Linked DNA regions of Caballeronia sp. TF1N1. The protein of the gene in region 1 interacts with the protein of each later gene in a pairwise test. Links are inferred from orthologs where the notes say so. Each region holds a gene or a part of one and is shown on either strand. Other genes may lie near its edges.

Region 1 (7,313 bases):
ACTCGATGCCGCGATGCGCGTGAAATCGCGAAATCCGCCCGCGGCGAACGAAAATTTAAGCTCGGCGTCGGGCGCTTCCAAAATCTGCTCGACGAGCGCGAACGAGAGCACGTGCGGCAGATGGCTCACCGACGCGAACACGCGATCATGCTGCGTCTCGCTCATGCGATGCACCGCCGCGCCGGTCGCGCGCCACATCGCGGCGATGCGGTCGACATCGGCCGGCGCGTTTTCGGCGAGCGGACAAAGCACGACGTTGCGATCCACGTAAAGGTCGGGCAAGGCGGCATCGACGCCGCTCGATTCGCGCCCGGCGATCGGATGCCCGGGCACGAACTGCGCGAGCTTTACGCCGAGCGCCGCGCGCGCCGCCGCGACGACGTCGCTCTTGGTGCTGCCTGCGTCCGTGACGATGGTCCGCGCTTCGAGCAAGGGCGCGATGCGCGCGAGCAGCGGTTCGGTCTGCGCGACGGGCGCCGCGATCAAGACGAGATCCGCGCCGTGCAACGCGCGTGCGAGCGCCGCGTCGTCGTCGAGCGCGACGGCTTCGTCGATCACGCCGAGTTCGAGCGCGCGTTCGACCGAGCGCAGCGAGCGTCCGACGCCGACCACGCGGCCTTCGATTCCCGCGCGCTCGCGCAACGCGCGCGCAAGCGATCCGCCGATCAGGCCGACGCCGAAAATAACCAGTTTATTGAAAGAGAATGCGTCCACGGAACATCGATAAGTGCGCGCCGTTCGACGCTGGAAAAATCGGCCGCTGCCCGAATCGAGCGGCGGCCCGCGAAAACTCGGGTCAACGCGCGCGCGGATAGGACCCGAGAATCTTCAGAAACGCGGCCTTGCGCCCGAGTTCATCGAGCGCGGCGGCGACGAACGCATCGTCGCGATGCCCTTCGATATCGATATAGAAGTAATACTCCCACGTGCCGGCGCGCGCGGGCCGCGATTCGAAGCGCGTCATGGAAACGCCGTGCTTTGCGAGCGGCTCCAGGAGCTTGAACATTGCGCCCGATTCATTGGTCACCGTCACGATGAGCGACGTTTGATCGTGACCGCTCGGCCCCGTCGGTTCGCGACCGATGATCACGAAGCGCGTGCGGTTGTGCGGGTCGTCCTGAATCTGCGAATAAACGACGCCCAAGCCGTAATGCGTGGCCGCGCGGTCGCCAGCGATGGCCGCGACGGCCGGGTCGCCCACCGCGATACGCGCCGCTTCCGCGTTGCTCGACACCGCCTGCCGTTCGAGCTGCGGCGCGTTCGCGGTCAGCCAGTGCTGGCACTGCGCGAGCGCTTGCGGATGCGCATAGACGCGCTTCACGCCTTCGAGCGTGCCAGACGCGGTCAAAAGATTGTGGTGAATCGGCAGCGCGAGTTCACCGCCAATCAAGAGCGACGTTTCCAGCAGCAAGTCCAGCGTGCGCGACACCGCGCCTTCCGCCGAATTCTCGACCGGCACGACGCCATATTGCGCGGCGCCCGCTTCGACCGAGCGAAACACTTCGTCGATGGACGGACACGCGAGGCCCTCGATCGAATGACCGAAGTATTCGAACATCGCCTGTTCGCTATACGTGCCGACCGGGCCCAGGAACGCTGAACGGATAGTCTGTTCGAGCGCGCGGCTCGCGGCCATGATCTCGCGCCAGATCGCGGCGATGTGCGCGTCGGCGAGCGGGCCGTCGCTCATTTCCTGCAGACGCGCGATGACTTGCAGTTCGCGCTCCGGCCGAAACACGGGCGCGTTGAAATGCTTCTTCACTTCGCCGACTTCGAGCGCGACGGAAGCGCGCTGATTCAAAAGCGCGATGAGTTGCGCGTCGAGCGCGTCGATGCGTTCACGCAGCGGTTTGAGTCTTGAATTGAGATCGTCGTCCATGCGGTGCTTGGGGCAGATGCAGTTAAAGGAGCGATGAGGCTTACGCGCTGGTCCGCTCGAATTCCTTCATGTACTCGACGAGCGCTTTCACGCCCTCGACCGGCACCGCGTTGTAGATCGATGCCCGCATGCCGCCGACGGACTTGTGGCCCTTCAGTTGCAACAGACCGCGCGCCTTGGCGCCGGTCAGGAAATCGGTATTGCGCGATTCGTCGGCGAGGAAGAACGGCACGTTCATGCGCGAGCGCGCGTTCCGGTCGACCTTGTTGACGTAGAAATCGCTGGAATCGATGGTGTCGTAAAGCAGCATCGCCTTTTCGAGATTGCGCGCTTCCATGGCTTCCAGGCCGCCCTGTTTCTTCAGCCACTTGAAGACGAGGCCAGCGACGTAGATCGCGTAAGTGGGCGGCGTGTTGTACATCGAATTGTTCTCCGCGACGATCTTCCACTCGAACGCGGACGGGCAGATAGACAGCGCGCGGTCGAGCAGATCCTCGCGCACGATCACGACCGTGACGCCCGCCATGCCGATGTTCTTCTGCGCGCCGCCGAAGAGCACGCCGTACTTGGCGACGTCCATAGGACGCGAAAGAATGTGCGACGACGCGTCCGCCACGAGCGGAACGTCGCCGAGATCGGGAATTTCGAAGGCCTCGACGCCGTCAATGGTTTCGTTCGTGCACAGATGCACGTAAGCGGGATCGTCCGAAAGCTGCCACTCGCTCAACGCAGGCACGCGCGTGAAGCCCTGCTCGGTCTTGCCAGTCGCCGCGAGATGCGGCGTGCAGTACTTCTGCGCTTCCTTGAGCGACTTGGTCGACCATGAACCGGTGACGACGAAATCGGCGGTCTTCTTCGTGCCGAGCATGTTCATCGGCACGATGGCGTTTTCGCCAATGCCACCGCCCTGCAGAAACAATATGCGATGCGACGCCGGCACCTTCAGCAATTCCCGCAGATCGGTCAGCGCCGCTTCATGGATCGACGTGAACTCCGCGCCGCGGTGACTCATCTCCATCACGCTCATGCCGCTGCCTTGCCAATCGAGCATTTCATCGGCGGCTTGCTTCAACACTTCTTCTGGCAAGGCGGCCGGGCCGGCGGAGAAATTGAACACGCGCATCTGGAGATCCCGATTTGTCTCGTTCGACAGACGCGGAGCCTGAAACGATGAGCCGAAAAGCTCGTTGTCCGCGCCTAAAAAAGAAATGGCTGCTTGCGCTTACGCGCAAACAGCCATTATCGCACTGTCCTGAAAACCCGCCAATGCGCGAGCCTTCCGGACTATGCCACCGTGCTTACTTGCCCGGCTTGACGCTTGCCACTTCCTGGTCGGCTTGCGTGCGCGTTGCCTTGATGGCTTGCGGCATGTACTTCTGCATCAAACCATTGACCACGTCGCGACCAACCTGGTCTTGAACCTGAATGAACTTGCGGCCCGTCGTGCTCTTGTAGAACGAGGTCAGGTCCTTGATTTCATCGGTCGTGTAGTACTTCGCGTATGCGTCGTACTGAGCTTTCATCGCGTCTTGACGGAAGCTGTCAGTTGCGAACACCTGCCCTGCCGAGTCAACCAGCTTCGGCACTGCGTTCTTTTGCAGCGTCGGAACGGCAGCTTGCTTCTGCTTGTCGTTCAGCGACTTGTTTTCCGACAGCGCGTCCGACAGGATTGCCGGGACGAGTTGCTTCGACTGCATTTGCGCGCTGTTGCCGATCGCGCCGACCAGCTTCTGCGCGTCGATCGCGTCGAGCAGGTCCTTGATCGCGGCTTGCTTGGCCGGATCAACCGGGGCTGCTGCGGCCGGTGCCGGAGCTGCCGCCTGGTTCGGCGCCTGGTTCTGAAGCGACTGAGCCATCGCGAAAGTCGGCACGAAAGCGGCCAGCAACATCCACTGCTTGAAACGTCCTTGCATCATTACTCCCTGTAAAAAATATCCAGTTCTGCACCGGCGACGAGCCTTCAGATTTTCGACGCTGGCTTCGCACATAACGAAGCACAGCGCCGACAAAAGGCCCGAGTCGCGCAGCTTAACCAATTCAGGCTTTCAAAAGCGAATACGAGAAGCTTGCGTCACAAAAAATATCAGGCGTCTTCGCCGTTTTCATCATTTTCTGAGTCGCCCGGCGCGGCGGCGGAGCCGTTCGTGCCGGTGTCGCCTTCGTCGAGTGCTTCAGCTTCTGCTTCCACTTCGGCTTCCGCCTCCGCGATATGCTGCAGTCCCGACAACTTGGTGCCCTCGTCAAGGCTGATGAGTGTAACACCTTGAGTTGCACGCCCCATTTCGCGGATTTCGGACACGCGCGTGCGGATGAGCACGCCCGATGTCGTGATCAGCATGATCTCGCTTTCAGGCTCGACGAGCGTCGCGGCGACCACGCGGCCGTTGCGCTCGGAAGTCTGGATCGCGATCATGCCCTTCGTGCCGCGGCCATGGCGTGTGTATTCGTTGATCGGCGTGCGCTTGCCGTAACCGTTTTCCGTCGCGGTGAGCACCGACTGGATTTCGTCGCCGGCCACGAGCATGGCGATGACCTGCTGACCGTCTTCCAGTTGCATGCCACGCACGCCGCGCGCTTCGCGGCCCATGGCGCGCACGTCGTTCTCGTCGAAACGTACCGCCTTGCCTGAATCGGAGAACAGCATGACGTCATGCGCGCCGTCGGTAATGGCCGCGCCGATGAGAAAGTCGCCGTCATCCAGACCGACCGCGATGATGCCCTTCTTGAGCGGACGGCTGAACGCTTCGAGCGGCGTCTTCTTGACGGTGCCGAGCGAAGTGGCCATGAAGACGAACTTGTCGGCCGAGAAGTCCTTAATCGGCAGCACGACGTTGATCTTCTCGCCTTCCTGCAGCGGGAACATGTTGACGATTGGCCGGCCGCGCGAGTTGCGCGAGCCTTGCGGCACTTCGTAGACCTTGATCCAGTACACGCGACCGCGGTTCGAGAAGCACAGCATGTGATCGTGCGTGTTCGCGATGAAAAGCGTGTCGATCCAGTCGTCTTCCTTCATTTGCGTGGCCTGCTTGCCGCGCCCGCCACGCTTTTGCGCGCGGTACTCGGAAAGCGGCTGCGACTTCACGTAGCCGGTATGCGACATGGTCACGACCATTTCCTGCGGCGTGATCAGGTCTTCGGTGTTCAGCTCGGTTGCATTCAACTCGATACGCGAACGACGCTCGTCACCGAACTCGGCGCGTACCTGGCCCAGTTCTTCGACGATGATCTGACGGATACGCTCCGGCCGCGCGAGGATGTCGAGCAAGTCGGCGATCTGCGCCATCACGTCGCGATATTCGGCGACGATCTTGTCTTGTTCGAGACCCGTCAGGCGTTGCAGGCGCATCTGCAGAATTTCCTGCGCCTGAACGTCCGACAGCTTGTAAAGCCCATCTTCCTGCAGCCCGTAAGCCGGATTCAGTCCTTCCGGACGATACGCAATACGCCCGCCCGTCGCCTCGGTCTCCGTGCGCGTGAGCATTTCGCGCACGAGCGACGAATCCCACGGACGGTTCATCAACTCTTGCTTCGCCACAGGCGGAGTCGGCGCGGCCTTGATGATCGCGATGAATTCGTCGATATTCGCGAGCGCCACCGCGAGGCCTTCGAGCACGTGTCCGCGATCGCGCGCCTTGCGCAGTTCGTAGACCGTGCGCCGCGTGAGCACTTCCCGCCGATGCGACAGGAAGCATTCCAGCATTTCCTTCAGGTTCAGCAGCTTGGGCTGGCCGTCGACGAGCGCGACCAGATTCATGCCGAAAGTGTCCTGAAGCTGCGTCTGCTTATACAGATTGTTCAGAATGACTTCCGGCACTTCTCCGCGCTTGAGTTCGATCACGACACGCATGCCGCTCTTGTCGGACTCGTCGCGAATGTCGGAGATGCCCTCGATCTTTTTCTCGTTGACGAGTTCGGCGATGCGCTCGAGCAGCGTGCGCTTGTTCACCTGATACGGAATCTCGTCGACGATGATGGCCATGCGCTGGCCGCGGTCGATCTCTTCGAAGTGCGTGGTCGCACGCATGACGACGCGACCGCGCCCCGTGCGATAACCGTCGCGCACGCCCGCGACGCCGTAGATGATGCCGGCCGTCGGGAAGTCCGGCGCCGGCACGATCTCGATGAGTTCGTCGACCGTCGCCTCAGGCGTGTTGAGCAGATGCAGACAGGCGTCGACGATTTCGCGCAAATTGTGCGGCGGAATGTTCGTTGCCATGCCGACCGCGATACCGGCTGAGCCGTTGATCAGCAGATTCGGGATGCGCGCCGGAAGTACGAGCGGTTCGCTTTCGCTGCCGTCGTAGTTCGGGCCAAAGTCGACGGTTTCCTTGTCGATGTCGGCCAGCAGTTCGTGACCGATCTTCGCCATGCGGATTTCGGTGTAACGCATGGCGGCGGCGTTGTCGCCGTCGACCGAACCGAAGTTGCCCTGGCCGTCCACCAGCATGTAGCGCAGCGAAAACGGCTGAGCCATGCGAACGATCGTCTCGTACACCGATGCGTCGCCGTGCGGATGGTACTTACCAATCACGTCGCCGACGATACGCGCCGACTTTTTATACGCGCGATTCCAGTCGTTGTTCAGCTCGTGCATGGAATAAAGCGCGCGACGGTGTACGGGCTTCAGTCCATCGCGGACATCGGGAAGCGCTCGCCCGACGATCACGCTCATCGCGTAATCGAGATATGAGCGGCGCATTTCCTCCTCTAGGGAGATTGGCAGAGTCTCTTTGGCGAATTGATCCATTATCCGTGTCTTGAACTGTGCAGCAGCGACACAGCAGCGCGATCCGACGATTCGAAAACATTACCTCGAGTTTCGCCCTCGCCCGCCGGCCGCGCGACCCGCGCCGGCCAGGCGCGTAAGCCATACGCTGCGGCGCTGCGAACGCAGCGCATCCAAAGATTCTAACATGCGCGACATCCGCGTCCGGAGGCTCGGCGTATACATAGTGTATGGGACGCTCAACCGCCGTTCCCGATCTTGAGGAATGAGGGATAGATGCACTTGTTCCAATTACTTACAAAAACCAGGGAACGTTTCACTGATTTCGTCACTTAGGCGGGCTATGATGCCGCCTCGTCGTTTTGCTAAAGCAGTACAAACCCGACGATAAAGATACGCAGATATTGGCTCGCGGGCACATAAAGTGCGCACGTTTCGCGCCTTCCGCGGCCAAGACCGGCTCCTGTCCCTTTCTTGTTGCGCATGCACCACATAAGGTTGCGGGCGCAGAGGGTGCGGGGATATTTTTATCGTTGCAAGGGAACGATATGGCAAAATGCCAACGCACAAAGTTAGACACTGCTCGAAGTCTACACAGCCGCGTTTTGTTCCGTAGGGAATGTTATACTCCGAGCAATGTATGACTTGTCTTTGTCTACAGGCTCGCAGTAAACCTGCGGTAATCTCAATTTCGAGAGGAGAAATATG
Region 2 (12,546 bases), 2.1 Mb from region 1 along the record:
TCGCCATTCTCGACGACTACCAGGACGCCGTTCGGAAGCTCGATTGCTTCCATTTGCTCGATGACCATGAGGTGAAGGTCTTCAATAACACGGTGCGCGGGCTCGGACAGTTGGCTAGCAGACTGTCGGAAACAGATGCCCTCGTGCTCATTCGCGAACGCACGCGCATCAGTTCCCAGCTTCTCGACAAGTGCCCGAAGCTGCGCATGATCAGCCAGACCGGGCGCGCGGGCGGCGGACATATCGACATCGACGCTTGTACCGAACGCGGTATCGCCGTGCTCGAAGGCACGGGTTCGCCGGTCGCGCCGGCCGAGCTTACTTGGGCGCTCATCATGGCGGCACAGCGGCGCATTCCTCAATACGTCGCGAATCTCAAACAGGGCGCGTGGCAGCAATCTGGATTAAAAACGTCTGCACTGCCGCCGAACTTCGGCTTGGGACAAGTGCTGCGCGGACAGACGCTCGGCATCTGGGGATACGGCAAGATCGGCCAGTTGGTCGCGGGCTACGGCAAGGCGTTCGGCATGAATGTGCTGGTGTTCGGCCGCGAGCATTCGTTGCAGGCAGCACGCGACGATGGCTTCGCCGTCGCCGAAAGCCGCGAAGCGCTCTTCGAACAGAGCGACGTGCTCACCGTCCATCTACGTATGAGCGATGAAACGCGCGGCATCGTTCGAACGGAAGACCTCATGCGCATGAAGCCGACCGCGCTCTTCGTCAACACGAGCCGCGCCGAACTGCTCGAAGAGAACGCGTTGCTCAATTCGCTGCATCACAACCGGCCGGGCATGGTCGCCACCGATGTCTATGAAAGCGAGCCGATTCTGCAAGGCTACGGACTCTTGCGCATGGAGAACGTGATCTGCACGCCGCACATCGGCTACGTCGAGCGCGAGAGTTACGAGCTCTACTTTGGCGCGGCGTTCAGGAACATTCTGGCCTTCGACGCCGGCGACAAGTCGAGCGTGTCGAACCCGGAAGCGTTGCAGCACGCGCGGCGGCGTTGAGCGCAAGAGCGAGCGGCCGCGCGGCTTTCGCTAAAGCGTCGATACCTCGATCGAAGGCTCGCATCGCACCGGAAAATTCACCGAGTTCGCGATGAAGCAATAGCGATGCGCGTCTTCATGCAGACGCGCGGCTAACTCGGCGTCGTTCCCCGCGCCGATGGTCACGCGCGGATGCAGCGTCACGTCGATGAAACGGCCGCTGCTGTCCTTATCTTCCTGCATCGTGCCGATGGCTTCATCGACATATCCGGTCACGACGATCTTGTTGGTCGCGCACAAATGCAAGTACCAGAGCATGTGACACGACGACACCGACGCCACGAACAACTCCTCCGGATTGTGGCGCGCAGGATTGCCGCGAAAGGCGGGATCGCTCGACGCTTCTATCGCGGCCTTGTTCGCCACGCGCACGAGATGGTCGCGCGAATAAGCGTCGTAGGCGGACGTGCCCGAACCGAGATCGCCCGTCCACGCCACGCTGAGCGTATAGGTGTGCTTCTTCGCCACGTTCTGCTCCTTGGCTCTAGTCGAGATGTGAAGCTGCCTCCAGAAGACGCGGCAGATGCGCGAGGAAATCGTCGGCATCGGCGCGGCCCAGATCGTACGCGTGTTGCATCTGCGCGGGGCTCGTATAGTCCCAGCTCGAAATTGGCACCTTGCGCGACGGCTGAACGTAGATGCGTCGCTGCTCGCCGTGCGGCACCACGAACATGCGCTCGCGCGGATACAGCCGCGTGACCATGACGAGCACCGTTCCCGGCGATGCATCGAGCGCGGAGACGGGCACGTTATCGACCATGCCGCCATCGAGCACGGGACGACCGTTGCGCCGCAAAATCGGCGTGAAAGGCGGCGTGCTCGACGACTGCAGGATGAGGTCGGCGAGGTCCTCCAGCGTCGCGCACTCTTGCGCGGTGACGAACTCCGGATGAAAACCGAGCGCGGTGCCGAGCGTCGGATGCAGCGTCTTGCGCACGTACTTTTCGATGTTATACGCGATGATGCCCGCCGCCACCGCGCTGCGCGCCCCGAGCCAGCGCGGCAGATGCGACACGCCGATGCGAATTTCCGGCGCCGTTTGCAGCACGCCGAAGCGTTCCGCGAAAATATCGAGCAGCGCCTGACGGTAGATGCGGTAATGCGGGAACACGGACTGACCGCGCAGCAGGTTGCCCCAATAGGCGTTCTTCGTGTTGCCGCTCAGGGCTTTTGCGTAGTACTTCATCACCCATTGCGCGTTGTTCGTGTAGAGCATGCAGGCGGTGGCCGCGCCCGCCGAGATGCCCGCGATGATGCGCGGCTTGAGATCGAGTTGCGGCTGGATGACGTCCCAGAAACCTGCCTGCCACCAGCAGCGATTGCCGCCGCCTGCGAATACGACTTGATCGAACATGTTTGCTGCTTAAGCCTTTTGCTGATGCGTCGGGTTGATGAATGCGTAGGTCGTGGTCGCGTGAGCGGCGAGTTCGCCGTCGTTGCCGCGAAGCTCGATTTCGCCGAAGACGAGATTGCGGCCGCGTCGCTGGATTTTCGCGGTGACGAGGACATCGCCGGACTTGACCGGGCGCATGAAGGTCGTGTTGAGCGAGACGGTGGTCACGGGAACGAAGCCGCCCATTGCGTGGGAGATGGCGACGACCATCGCGGTATCGGCGGCGGCCATGAAGACCTGACCGCAGATGACTCCGCCCGCGTGCCGCAGATGATCGGCGTGCGGCAGACGCAGCGTGATCGAATCTTCCGTGGAAGATTGCGGCGCGAGATGCAGTTCGCGGACCCACGGCGCGAGGATCGTGTCCAGCAGATTGCGGATGGCAGAGTCGTCCATGGCTGTGAGTCTTTGTGTTGTGTGCGTGATGATACCGGGCGGGACGTTTTTGATTCGCGGGCTGGCCGTTGGTGCGATGCGAAAATTTTCGGGCGAAGGACTTGCGCTTTTCGAAATAACCCCGCTATAATTTCATTTCTGTGTTGGGGGCGTTAGCTCAGTTGGTAGAGCAGCGGACTCTTAATCCGTAGGTCGAGTGTTCGAGTCACTCACGCCCCACCAAAGAATTAATGCAAAAAGCCCGGTCCTCGTGACCGGGCTTTTTGCATTCTGAGCCTTGCGACTCTCTCACTCGCATCCGCAGCGGACGGTCGGTCATGTCTGCCGCTTCCACCTCATCGCGCCAAAAATTAAGAATTTTCGCGCTAGCCCTCGCTTTCAAATCGCTGAACAATCCTTGCCTCTTTCGCTCTCGATGCAACAAGGGCGCTGGTCGATCCGTTACCGTTCACACGAGTCCGCGAACGCAACTGTCGAAACATCGTGACGCGAAAACCCGCGCTGTTCGTCACCGCATCGAATGCGTCCGGCACGCTGTCTCGCAAGGTTCCAATGGTCTTCACAAAACAACACTTAGTAGTCGCCCTCGCTTCCGTTACCGTCCTCCTGAGCGGATGTGCGACGGAAGCATTCAAATCACTGCCCGTTCAGGCGGTCAGCATCGCTCAGACGCCCTATGCGGGCAAGCCGGTAGCCGTCGCCGTTGGCAAATTCGACAACCGTTCGAGCTATATGCGCGGCCTTTTCTCCGATGGCGTCGACCGCGTCGGCAGCCAGGCCAAGACCATTCTCGTCACGACGCTGCAACAGAGCCGGCGCTTCTCCGTCCTCGATCGCGAGAACATGAACGAGACCAAGCAGGAAGCCGCCATCGCAAACAAGCAGCAAGCGCTTAAAGCGGCCAACTACGTCATTACCGGCGACGTCACCGAATTCGGGCGCAAGGAAGTCGGCGATCGCGAGTTGTTCGGCATTCTCGGCAGCGGCAAGAGCCAGGTAGCCTACGCCAAGGTGAGCCTGAATATCGTCGATGCATCGACCTCCGAAGTCGTCGTGTCGAGCCAGGGCGCCGGCGAGTACAGCCTGTCCAACCGGGAAATCATCGGCTTCGGCGGCACTGCGAGTTATGACTCCACGCTCAACGGCAAGGTGCTCGACCTGGCAATTCAAGAAGCGGTGAACCACCTGTCCGAACAAGTCGACGCGGGCGCGCTACGAGCCTCCAAGTAAGCATCACTCATCAACACTCAGAAGCATGAATCACAAGAAACTTTTCTCGACCGGCATTCTCTTGCCGGTCGCGGCAGCGTGCGCGCTGCTGACCGGTTGTGCCACGCAATCCACGCCGCCGCTTTACCAGTGGGACGCGTATCAACCGCAGGTGTATGCCTTCTTCACGGGCGACAAACCCGTCCCCGAGCAGATCGACGCGCTCGAAAAAGCGCGCCAGCAAATCCTTGCGAAGAATAACGCGCTGCCGCCCGGCTTCCGTGCCCACATCGGCGCACTGTATGCAAGCGTCGGCCGTTCGGATGAAGCCAGAAAGGAACTCGAAGCCGAAAAGAACGCGTTCCCCGAGTCGTCCGCCTACATGAACCTTTTGTTGAGCAAACTTCATTAAACGCCGGCCATGATCAAGTTCCTCTCTCATAAACTCTTCGCGGCGCTGTCGGTTTTGTGCCTGTTGAGCGCGTGCGCTTCCACTCCGCAACAGATCGACTACACCGCATTTCGCAATAGCAAGCCGCGCACGATTCTCGTGTTGCCGCCGGTCAACGAGACGTCGGATATCAAGGCGACATACGGCATGCTCGCCCAAATGACGATGCCGCTCGCAGAAGCGGGCTACTACGTCGTGCCGGTCGCTGAAATGGACGAGACGTTCAAGCACAACGGCCTGACTACGCCAACGGACATCCAGAATGTCGCGCCGGCCAAGCTGCGCGAGATTTTCGGCGCGGATGCGGCGTTGTACACGACAGTCACGAACTACGGCACCAAGTTCGTGGTCTTCGACAGCAGGACCGTCGTCACCGCAAACGCGAAGCTCGTCGATCTGCGCTCAGGCGACGAACTCTGGAAAGGCTCCGCGAGCGCGAATGGCAAGGAAGTGGGCGTGAACGTGGGCGTCGGTTACGGGCTCATCAGCGCGATTGCGCAGAGTGTCGTGACGCAGGTCGCGCATACCTTAACCGACAAGTCCTTCGACGTGGCAGGCCTCACGAGCCAACGTCTTCTGGCATCGGGCGGCAAGACAACCGTACTCTACGGACCGCACTCGCCTAAATACGGCACGGACTGAACGCATGCTCGCCTGAGCCCCACAGCCCAGGCGAGCTAAATCACCACCGCGCCCTTTCCGCCAGCAACTCCCGCAGCACCGAACGGTGGCACCGCGACTCGTCCTCGCAATAACATCCGACCGACAAATTCGTCGAACGCGATAACGCCGCAAGCAAGTCCAGCGATCGGCTCGCCTCGGAAACCGCCATCTCCGCCTTGAATTTCCTCACGAACGCGCGCCATTGTTTGTCGTCTTCGGCCGCGAGCGCTTCGGCGACCAGTTCTGCCGACGGCGCCAGATTCGGATACCACACGTCGTAAAAGTCGCGGCTCGCGAATTCGGCTTTCGGCACGCCGCGCGGCGGACGCCGAACCGTGCCGATACGCAGCCCTTCGTCCACCGCGCGCGGCGTGCCGAGCCGCACGATTCGAATCGCCATGATCGTTTTCCTTCGAATGTCACCGGCGAAGGATAACCGCGCCGAAGCAACGCGCGATACACGCTGACAACGCTTTGAAAGCTCCCGCGACCGTGGCGAGCGGAATGCACCGGGTTCCCGTATCGTTTCGGATTATTCCTCTTCCGCTTACATCCGGAACCGCCGACGTGCCCTCCGAAGAACATCCCCAAAACGCGCCCCGCAACCCCGACGCACCCATGTCCTCGCTCGAGCGCCGCGGCATGCTCGCGATCCTGCTGTCCGTCGCGCTCGCCACGCTCGATACCGCCATCGCGAACACGGCGTTGCCGGCCATCGCGGCCGATCTGCATACGACACCCGCCGCGTCGGTCTGGATCATCAACGCGTATCAGCTGGCAATGGTCGCCACGTTGCTGCCGCTTGCCGCGCTCGGCGGCATCCTCGGACACCGGCGCGTGTATCTCGGCGGGCTCGTCGTGTTCCTCGTCGCGTCCGCGGTCTGCGCGTTCTCGTGGTCGCTGCCGACGCTCGTCGCCGCGCGCCTGCTGCAAGGGCTCGGCGCGAGCGCGATCATGAGCGTCAACGCGGCGCTCATCAGCGCGATTTTTCCGCCGCATCGGCTTGGGCGCGGCGTGGGACTCAACGCGCTCGTCGTGGGTATCGCGTTCGCGGTCGGGCCGACGGTCGCATCGATCGTGCTCTCGCTCGGCACGTGGCCGTGGCTCTTCGCCGTGAACTTGCCGATCGGCGTGTTCGCGCTCGCCATCGCGGTGCGGTCGTTGCCGCAGACCAAGCGCGCCGAACACGGCTTCGACCGTGTCGCCGCCTTGCTCAACGTGATCACGTTCGCGTCGCTCATCTTCGCGCTCGGCGAAGCGGCCCAGCGCGCGCCCGCGCATACCGTGCTCGCGTCGTTCGGCGTCACGTTGATTGCGGGCGTTCTGCTTCTCCGACGCGAGCGCGGTCATCCCGCGCCGATGCTACCCGTCGATCTCTTCCGCCGCCCGATGTTCGCGCTCTCCACGATGACCGCGATCTGCTCGTTTGCCGCGCAAGGGCTCGCGTTCGTGTCGTTGCCGTTTTTCTTCGAAAGCGTGCTCGGTCGCAGTCAGGTGGAAACCGGCTTTCTGATGACGCCGTGGTCAGCGCTCGTCGCGTTGATGGCGCCGATCGCCGGACGCTTGTCGGATCGGCACGCGCCGGGTTTGCTGGGCGGCGTCGGGCTCGCGATTCTATGCGTGGGAATGGTGTCGCTCGCGATGCTGCCAGCGCAACCGCATGTGCTCGAAATCTGCATCCGCATGGCGATCTGTGGCGCGGGCTTCGGCTTCTTTCAGTCGCCGAATCTGAAGGCGTTCATGTCGAGCGCGCCGCGCGAACGCGCGGGTGGCGCAAGTGGCACGATCGCGACTTCGCGGCTGATCGGACAGGCCACCGGCGCGGCGCTCGTCGCGTTGTGCTTCAGCATCGCGGGGAAGCATGGTCCGGCGCTCGCGTTGTCGCTTGGAGCGGCGTTCGCGGGCGTGGGAAGCGTGGCGAGCGGATTGCGGCTGGTGACGGCGAGAACGTCGAAGGTGACGTCGTCGGATGGGATTTCAGTCGAGCCGCAGAGGAAAGTTTGAGGGTCGAGCACGGCGCCGTTGCACCGCACGTTTGCAGTTGCTTGGAAACCCGCGTGAAGGCCGGGATACGCTGAATCTGCAAAGCTTTCGCGCGCGCGGCTCGCTTCCGTGAATTCGCGGTGCGGCGCTGCGGGGCGCGTCGGGCGGGCTCGCTTGGAGGACAACCCTTCACGCTACATTTCCTTAACTAGCTCGTTGGCGACTCACCGGACTCACATCCGCCGCACCTTGACCTTCCGCCCCTTCAACTTCCCCGCTGCCAGCTTGCGCTCGGCATCATCGGCGATACCGCGTTGAACGGCCACGTACGTGACCATGTCCATCACGTTGATCTTGCCGATCTCCTCGCCCTTGAAGCCCGCTTCGCCGGTCAGCGCGCCGAGCACGTCGCCGGGACGGATCTTGTCCTTGCGGCCGCCGAGGATTTGGAGCGTCGCCATGGGCGGCTTCAGATGCCCGGGTTCCGCCGATGTCAGCTCCGCTAGCGGATACCATTCCACTTCCTTGCGCTGCGCCACTTCGATCGCGCCGACGCGTCCCATCTCGTCCATGCTCGCAAGCGACAGCGCCCAACCTTCCTCGCCCGCACGCCCCGTGCGCCCGATGCGATGCACGTGCACCTCAGGGTCCGGCGTCACATCGACATTGATGACCGCTTCGAGTTGCGTGATGTCCAGCCCGCGCGCGGCGACATCGGTCGCGACCAGCACCGAGCAACTGCGATTGGCGAATTGCACGAGCACCTGATCGCGTTCGCGCTGTTCGAGTTCGCCATGCAGCGTGAGCGCCTCGAAGCCTTGCGCGCGCAGTACGTCGAGCAAGTCGCGGCATTGCTGCTTCGTGTTGCAGAACGCAAGCGTGCTGACGGGACGATAGTGATCCAGCAGCAAACCCACTGCATGCAGACGCTCGTGATCCTCGACCTGATAGAAGCGTTGTTTGATCTTCGCGTTGCTGTGCTGTTCGGTGAGCTTGATCTCGCGCGGATTGCGCAGGAACTGCTGGCTCAATTTCGCGATGCCCTCCGGATACGTCGCCGAAAACAGCAAGGTCTGACGGTCTTTCGGACACAGACGCGCGACTGAAGCGATATCGTCGAAAAAGCCCATGTCGAGCATGCGGTCGGCCTCGTCGAGCACGAGCGTGCGTATGCCATTCAGCGAAAGCGTTTCGCGCTGAAGGTGATCCATGATGCGTCCCGGCGTGCCCACGACGATATGCGCGCCGTGTTCGAGACTCGCGATCTGCGGACGCATGGGCGTGCCGCCGCATAGCGTGAGCACCTTCACGTTGTCTTCTGCGCGAGCCAAGCGGCGGATTTCCTGCGTGACCTGATCGGCGAGTTCGCGAGTTGGGCAAAGCACGAGCGCTTGCACGGCGAACTGACGCGCATCGAGTTTGGCGAGCAGCGGCAACGTGAAGGCGGCGGTCTTGCCGCTGCCCGTTTTCGCCTGCGCGATGAGATCGTGACCGGCGAGTGCGAGCGGCAGGCTCGCGGCCTGGATCGGCGTCATCGATGTGTAGCCGAGCTGCTGCAGATTCGTCTGCATCGCTTCGTTGAGCGGCAGGCTGCTGAATGAGGTATCGGTCGCCATGGTTATTGCGCGCCTCGCGGCGGGATTTCGGTGACCTGCTCGTAGGTGATGGCGCCATCGGGTGCGTCGTGGCGCGTCACGTAATTGCGCGCGCCGCACATCGGGCAGCGGAACAGCAGGCCCTGACCTTCATTCTTGATGACGACGTCTGAGACGTCCCACGTTGCGTCGCAGGACTGGTTTCGGCAGGTGAACATGTCGGATTTCTCGTTGTTGCGTGATGCACGTAGCCGCGACGGAATGCGGCGAAGTGATTTTCGGTTCAAACCGAAAGTGTACGCGGGTCTGCGGGTGGCGCGGCGGAACCAGGTCCGTGCGTTTTGGGTGGGAGTATGGCGTTGGCGTTCAATAAAAAAACCGTAAGTGCCAGCGCGTGAGACCTCGCGCGCGGTACTTACGGTTTCGGAGTGATAGCGTCGCGCTACCTACCCCTCAAACATCAATATTCCCCGCCCGCAACGCATTACTCTCGATAAACGCGCGTCTCGGCTCCACATCGTCGCCCATGAGCGTCGTGAAAATGCCGTCGGCCGCAATCGCGTCCTCGATCTGCACGCGCAGCAAACGCCGCACGGCCGGGTCCATCGTCGTTTCCCAAAGCTGTCCGGGATTCATCTCGCCCAAGCCCTTGTAACGCTGCTTGCTGACGTTGCGTTCCGCATCCGCGATCAGCCACTTCATCGCGCTCTTGAAGTCCAGCACGGCCATCGAGCGCTCGCCGCGCTTGATCAACGCGCCTTGGCCAATCAAGCCCTTGAAGGTATCGGCAGTGGAAACGAGTTGCTTGTAGTCGGCGGTCAATTGAAGATCTTCATCGAACACCGAAACCTTCACGTTGCCATGGTGACGCCGCTTGATATGCAACGAACGCAGCTCGCGAACCTGATCGTATGCCGCCTCGACCGTCACTTCCGGCTTCAACGGGTCCGAACGCAACTTCGTTTCGAGCGCCTTCGCCGATGCCTCCGCCGCTTCCTGCGTCGACAAATCGATGACCGTGCCATCCATCACCGCTTCGAGCGAGGCGGCATCGTAAATACGGCTGATGCGATCGATCACCGCCTGGGCCAGCAAATACGCACGCGCGAGTTCGCCCAAGGCATCGCCCGAAATCGGGTCCGCGCCTTCGCTCGGCACCAGTTCAGAACCCTGCAGCGCGAGCTTCAGCATATGCTGGTTGAGCTCGTGCGCGTCCTTCATATACCGCTCGTCCTTGCCCGCCTTGATCTTGTAAAGCGGCGGCTGCGCGATATAGATGTACCCGCGCTCCACGATCTCCGGCATCTGCCGATAGAAGAACGTCAGCAAAAGCGTGCGGATGTGGGCGCCGTCCACGTCCGCGTCGGTCATGATGATGATGCGGTGATAGCGCAGCTTGTCCAGGTTGTAATCATCCTTGCCGATGCCGCAACCCAGCGCCGTCACGAGCGTCACGATCTGCTCGGATGAAATCAGCTTGTCGAAGCGCGCCTTCTCAACGTTCAGCACCTTGCCGCGCAACGGCAGGATTGCCTGGAACTTCCGGTCACGCCCTTGCTTGGCCGAGCCGCCCGCCGAATCACCCTCGACGATATAAATTTCCGACTTCGCCGGGTCCTTCTCCTGGCAATCCGCAAGCTTGCCCGGCAAGCCGACGCCGTCGAGCACGCCCTTTCGCCGCGTCATCTCGCGCGCCTTGCGAGCGGCATCGCGCGCACGCGCGGCATCGACGATCTTGCCCGTGATGATCTTCGCGTCGATCGGCGTCTCTTGCAGATAATCTTCCAGCGCCTTCGCGACGATTTCCTCGACCGGCGCGCGCACTTCCGACGACACCAGCTTGTCCTTCGTCTGCGAACTAAACTTCGGCTCAGGCACTTTCACCGACAGCACGCACGACAACCCTTCGCGCATGTCGTCGCCGCTCGTCTCGACCTTCGCTTTCTTCGCGATGTCGTGGTCGGCGATGTACTTGTTCATCACGCGCGTCATCGCGGCGCGTAAGCCTGTCAGGTGAGTGCCGCCGTCGCGCTGCGGAATGTTGTTGGTGAAGCAGAGCACGCTTTCGTTGTAGCTGTCGTTCCACTGCATGGCCACTTCGACGGTGACGTTTTCACGCTCGCCCGTTGCATGGAACACGTTCGGATGCAGCACCTGCTTCTGCTTGTTGATGTATTCGACAAAGCCCTTCACGCCGCCCGCAAAAGCGAAGTCGTCTTCCTTGCCGGTGCGCAAGTCGGTCAGGCGAATGCGCACGCCGTTGTTCAGGAACGAAAGCTCGCGCATGCGCTTGGCGAGAATGTCGTAGTGGAATTCGACATTGCCGAAGATGGTCGCGTCCGCCAAAAAGTGCACTTCGGTGCCGCGATTCTCGGTGTCGCCGACTACCGGCATGGGCGAATACTGCACGCCGTTCTCTTCGATAAGCTCGCGGTTCTGCACCACGCCGCGCGCGAACTCCATGAAGTGTTTCTTGCCGTCGCGGCGCACGGTGAGGCGCAGCCATTCGGACAGCGCGTTCACGCACGACACGCCCACGCCGTGCAGGCCACCCGACACCTTGTAGCTGTTTTGGTCGAACTTGCCGCCCGCGTGGAGTTCGGTCATCACGATCTCGGCGGCGCTGCGCTTCGGGTCGTGCTTGTCGTCGCGTTTCAGGCCGGTGGGCACGCCACGGCCGTTGTCCGTCACCGAAATGGAGTTGTCCGCGTGGATGGTCACGTGGATGTCGTCGCAATAGCCGGCCAGCGCTTCGTCGATGGAGTTGTCCAGCACTTCGAAAACGAGGTGATGCAAACCGGTGCCATCCGACGTATCGCCGATATACATTCCCGGGCGCTTGCGCACGGCCTCCAGACCTTCGAGGATCTGAATGGACGATGCGCCGTAGCTGTTGTCGGGTTGCGAATTTGTGTTTTCAGTCATGGAATTTTCCGGTTCTGCGTCGCTGCTTCGGTTACTGCTCGAAACTTTTCAAAACACCTTAAAAACGCCAAAGGGGCGAGCCGCCCCTTGGTGTGTTCGTGGTACCTGAACGCGTCAGATGCGCATTGGCATCACGACATACTTGAATTCCTCGTTTTCCGGAATTGTGATGAGCGCGCTGGAGTTGGCGTCGCCAAGGCTCACTTGCAGCGTGTCGACCTTCAGATTCGCAAGCACGTCGAGCAGATACGTGACGTTGAAACCGATGTCGACGGTATCGCCCTGATATGCGATTTCCAGCTCTTCCTGCGCTTCTTCCTGGTCGGCGTTGGTCGACATGATCTTGAGCTGACCCGGCTCGACCAGACACCGCACGCCCTTGAACTTGTCCGACGTGAGAATGGCCGCGCGCTGCAGGGAGCGCTGCAGTTCTTCGCGACCGATTTCGAATGTGTTCTTGTGCGCCTTGGGAATCACGCGCTGGAAGTCGGGGAACTTGCCTTCGACGAGCTTCGACACGAGTTCGACTTGGCCAAAACTGAACTTCACCTGCGTCGCGGCGATGTCGATCTTGAGCGTGTCGTCGATGTCTTCCAGCAGACGCTGCAATTCGAGGATGGTCTTGCGCGGGATGATGACTTCCTGACGCGGGAACGTGCCGCCGTCGATCTTCATGGACGAGAACGCGAGACGGTGACCGTCCGTTGCGACGGCCATCAACTGGTCGCCATCCACCACGAGCAACATGCCGTTCAGGTAATAGCGAATGTCTTGCTGGGCCATGGCGAAATACACCATGCCGAGCAACTGGCGAAACGTTTTCTGCGGAACCGAAAGGCTCGCGCCGAAGTCTGTAGCCTGGTTGACGGTAGGAAACTCGTC

What was found.
Region 2: the proteins of gyrA (region 1) and gyrB interact in binary tests that used the Escherichia coli proteins (3 or more experiments, as listed by UniProt). The link is inferred for Caballeronia sp. TF1N1 from one-to-one orthologs.

Annotation. Positions count from the first base shown.
Region 1 is NZ_CP084626.1:2,145,054-2,152,366, forward strand. What follows is about bases 3,763-6,954. They hold gyrA (DNA gyrase subunit A), read right to left. Parts: upstream 6,627-6,954; coding sequence 3,963-6,626; downstream 3,763-3,962. Other genes in these bases: LDZ28_RS10005 (DUF2059 domain-containing protein), read right to left, coding at 3,763-3,792. In the rest of the region: LDZ28_RS09990 (prephenate dehydrogenase/arogenate dehydrogenase family protein), read right to left, coding at 1-714; pheA (prephenate dehydratase), read right to left, coding at 797-1,879; serC (3-phosphoserine/phosphohydroxythreonine transaminase), read right to left, coding at 1,920-3,002; more of LDZ28_RS10005, read right to left, coding at 3,178-3,762; outer membrane protein OmpA, read left to right, coding at 7,311-7,313. UniProt on the Escherichia coli protein: A type II topoisomerase that negatively supercoils closed circular double-stranded (ds) DNA in an ATP-dependent manner to maintain chromosomes in an underwound state.
Region 2 is NZ_CP084626.1:1,546-14,091, reverse strand. What follows is about bases 8,929-11,985. They hold gyrB (DNA topoisomerase (ATP-hydrolyzing) subunit B), read right to left. Parts: upstream 11,665-11,985; coding sequence 9,193-11,664; downstream 8,929-9,192. Other genes in these bases: dnaN (DNA polymerase III subunit beta), read right to left, coding at 11,779-11,985; LDZ28_RS00020 (hypothetical protein), read right to left, coding at 8,929-8,957. In the rest of the region: LDZ28_RS00075 (D-2-hydroxyacid dehydrogenase family protein), read left to right, coding at 1-1,010; LDZ28_RS00070 (OsmC family protein), read right to left, coding at 1,041-1,517; LDZ28_RS00065 (patatin-like phospholipase family protein), read right to left, coding at 1,534-2,403; LDZ28_RS00060 (PaaI family thioesterase), read right to left, coding at 2,413-2,838; LDZ28_RS00050 (CsgG/HfaB family protein), read left to right, coding at 3,391-4,068; LDZ28_RS00045 (DUF4810 domain-containing protein), read left to right, coding at 4,094-4,459; LDZ28_RS00040 (DUF799 domain-containing protein), read left to right, coding at 4,469-5,140; LDZ28_RS00035 (DUF488 domain-containing protein), read right to left, coding at 5,181-5,561; LDZ28_RS00030 (MFS transporter), read left to right, coding at 5,780-7,165; ATP-dependent RNA helicase DbpA, read right to left, coding at 7,378-8,760; more of LDZ28_RS00020, read right to left, coding at 8,763-8,928; more of dnaN, read right to left, coding at 11,986-12,546. UniProt on the Escherichia coli protein: DNA gyrase negatively supercoils closed circular double-stranded DNA in an ATP-dependent manner to maintain chromosomes in an underwound state.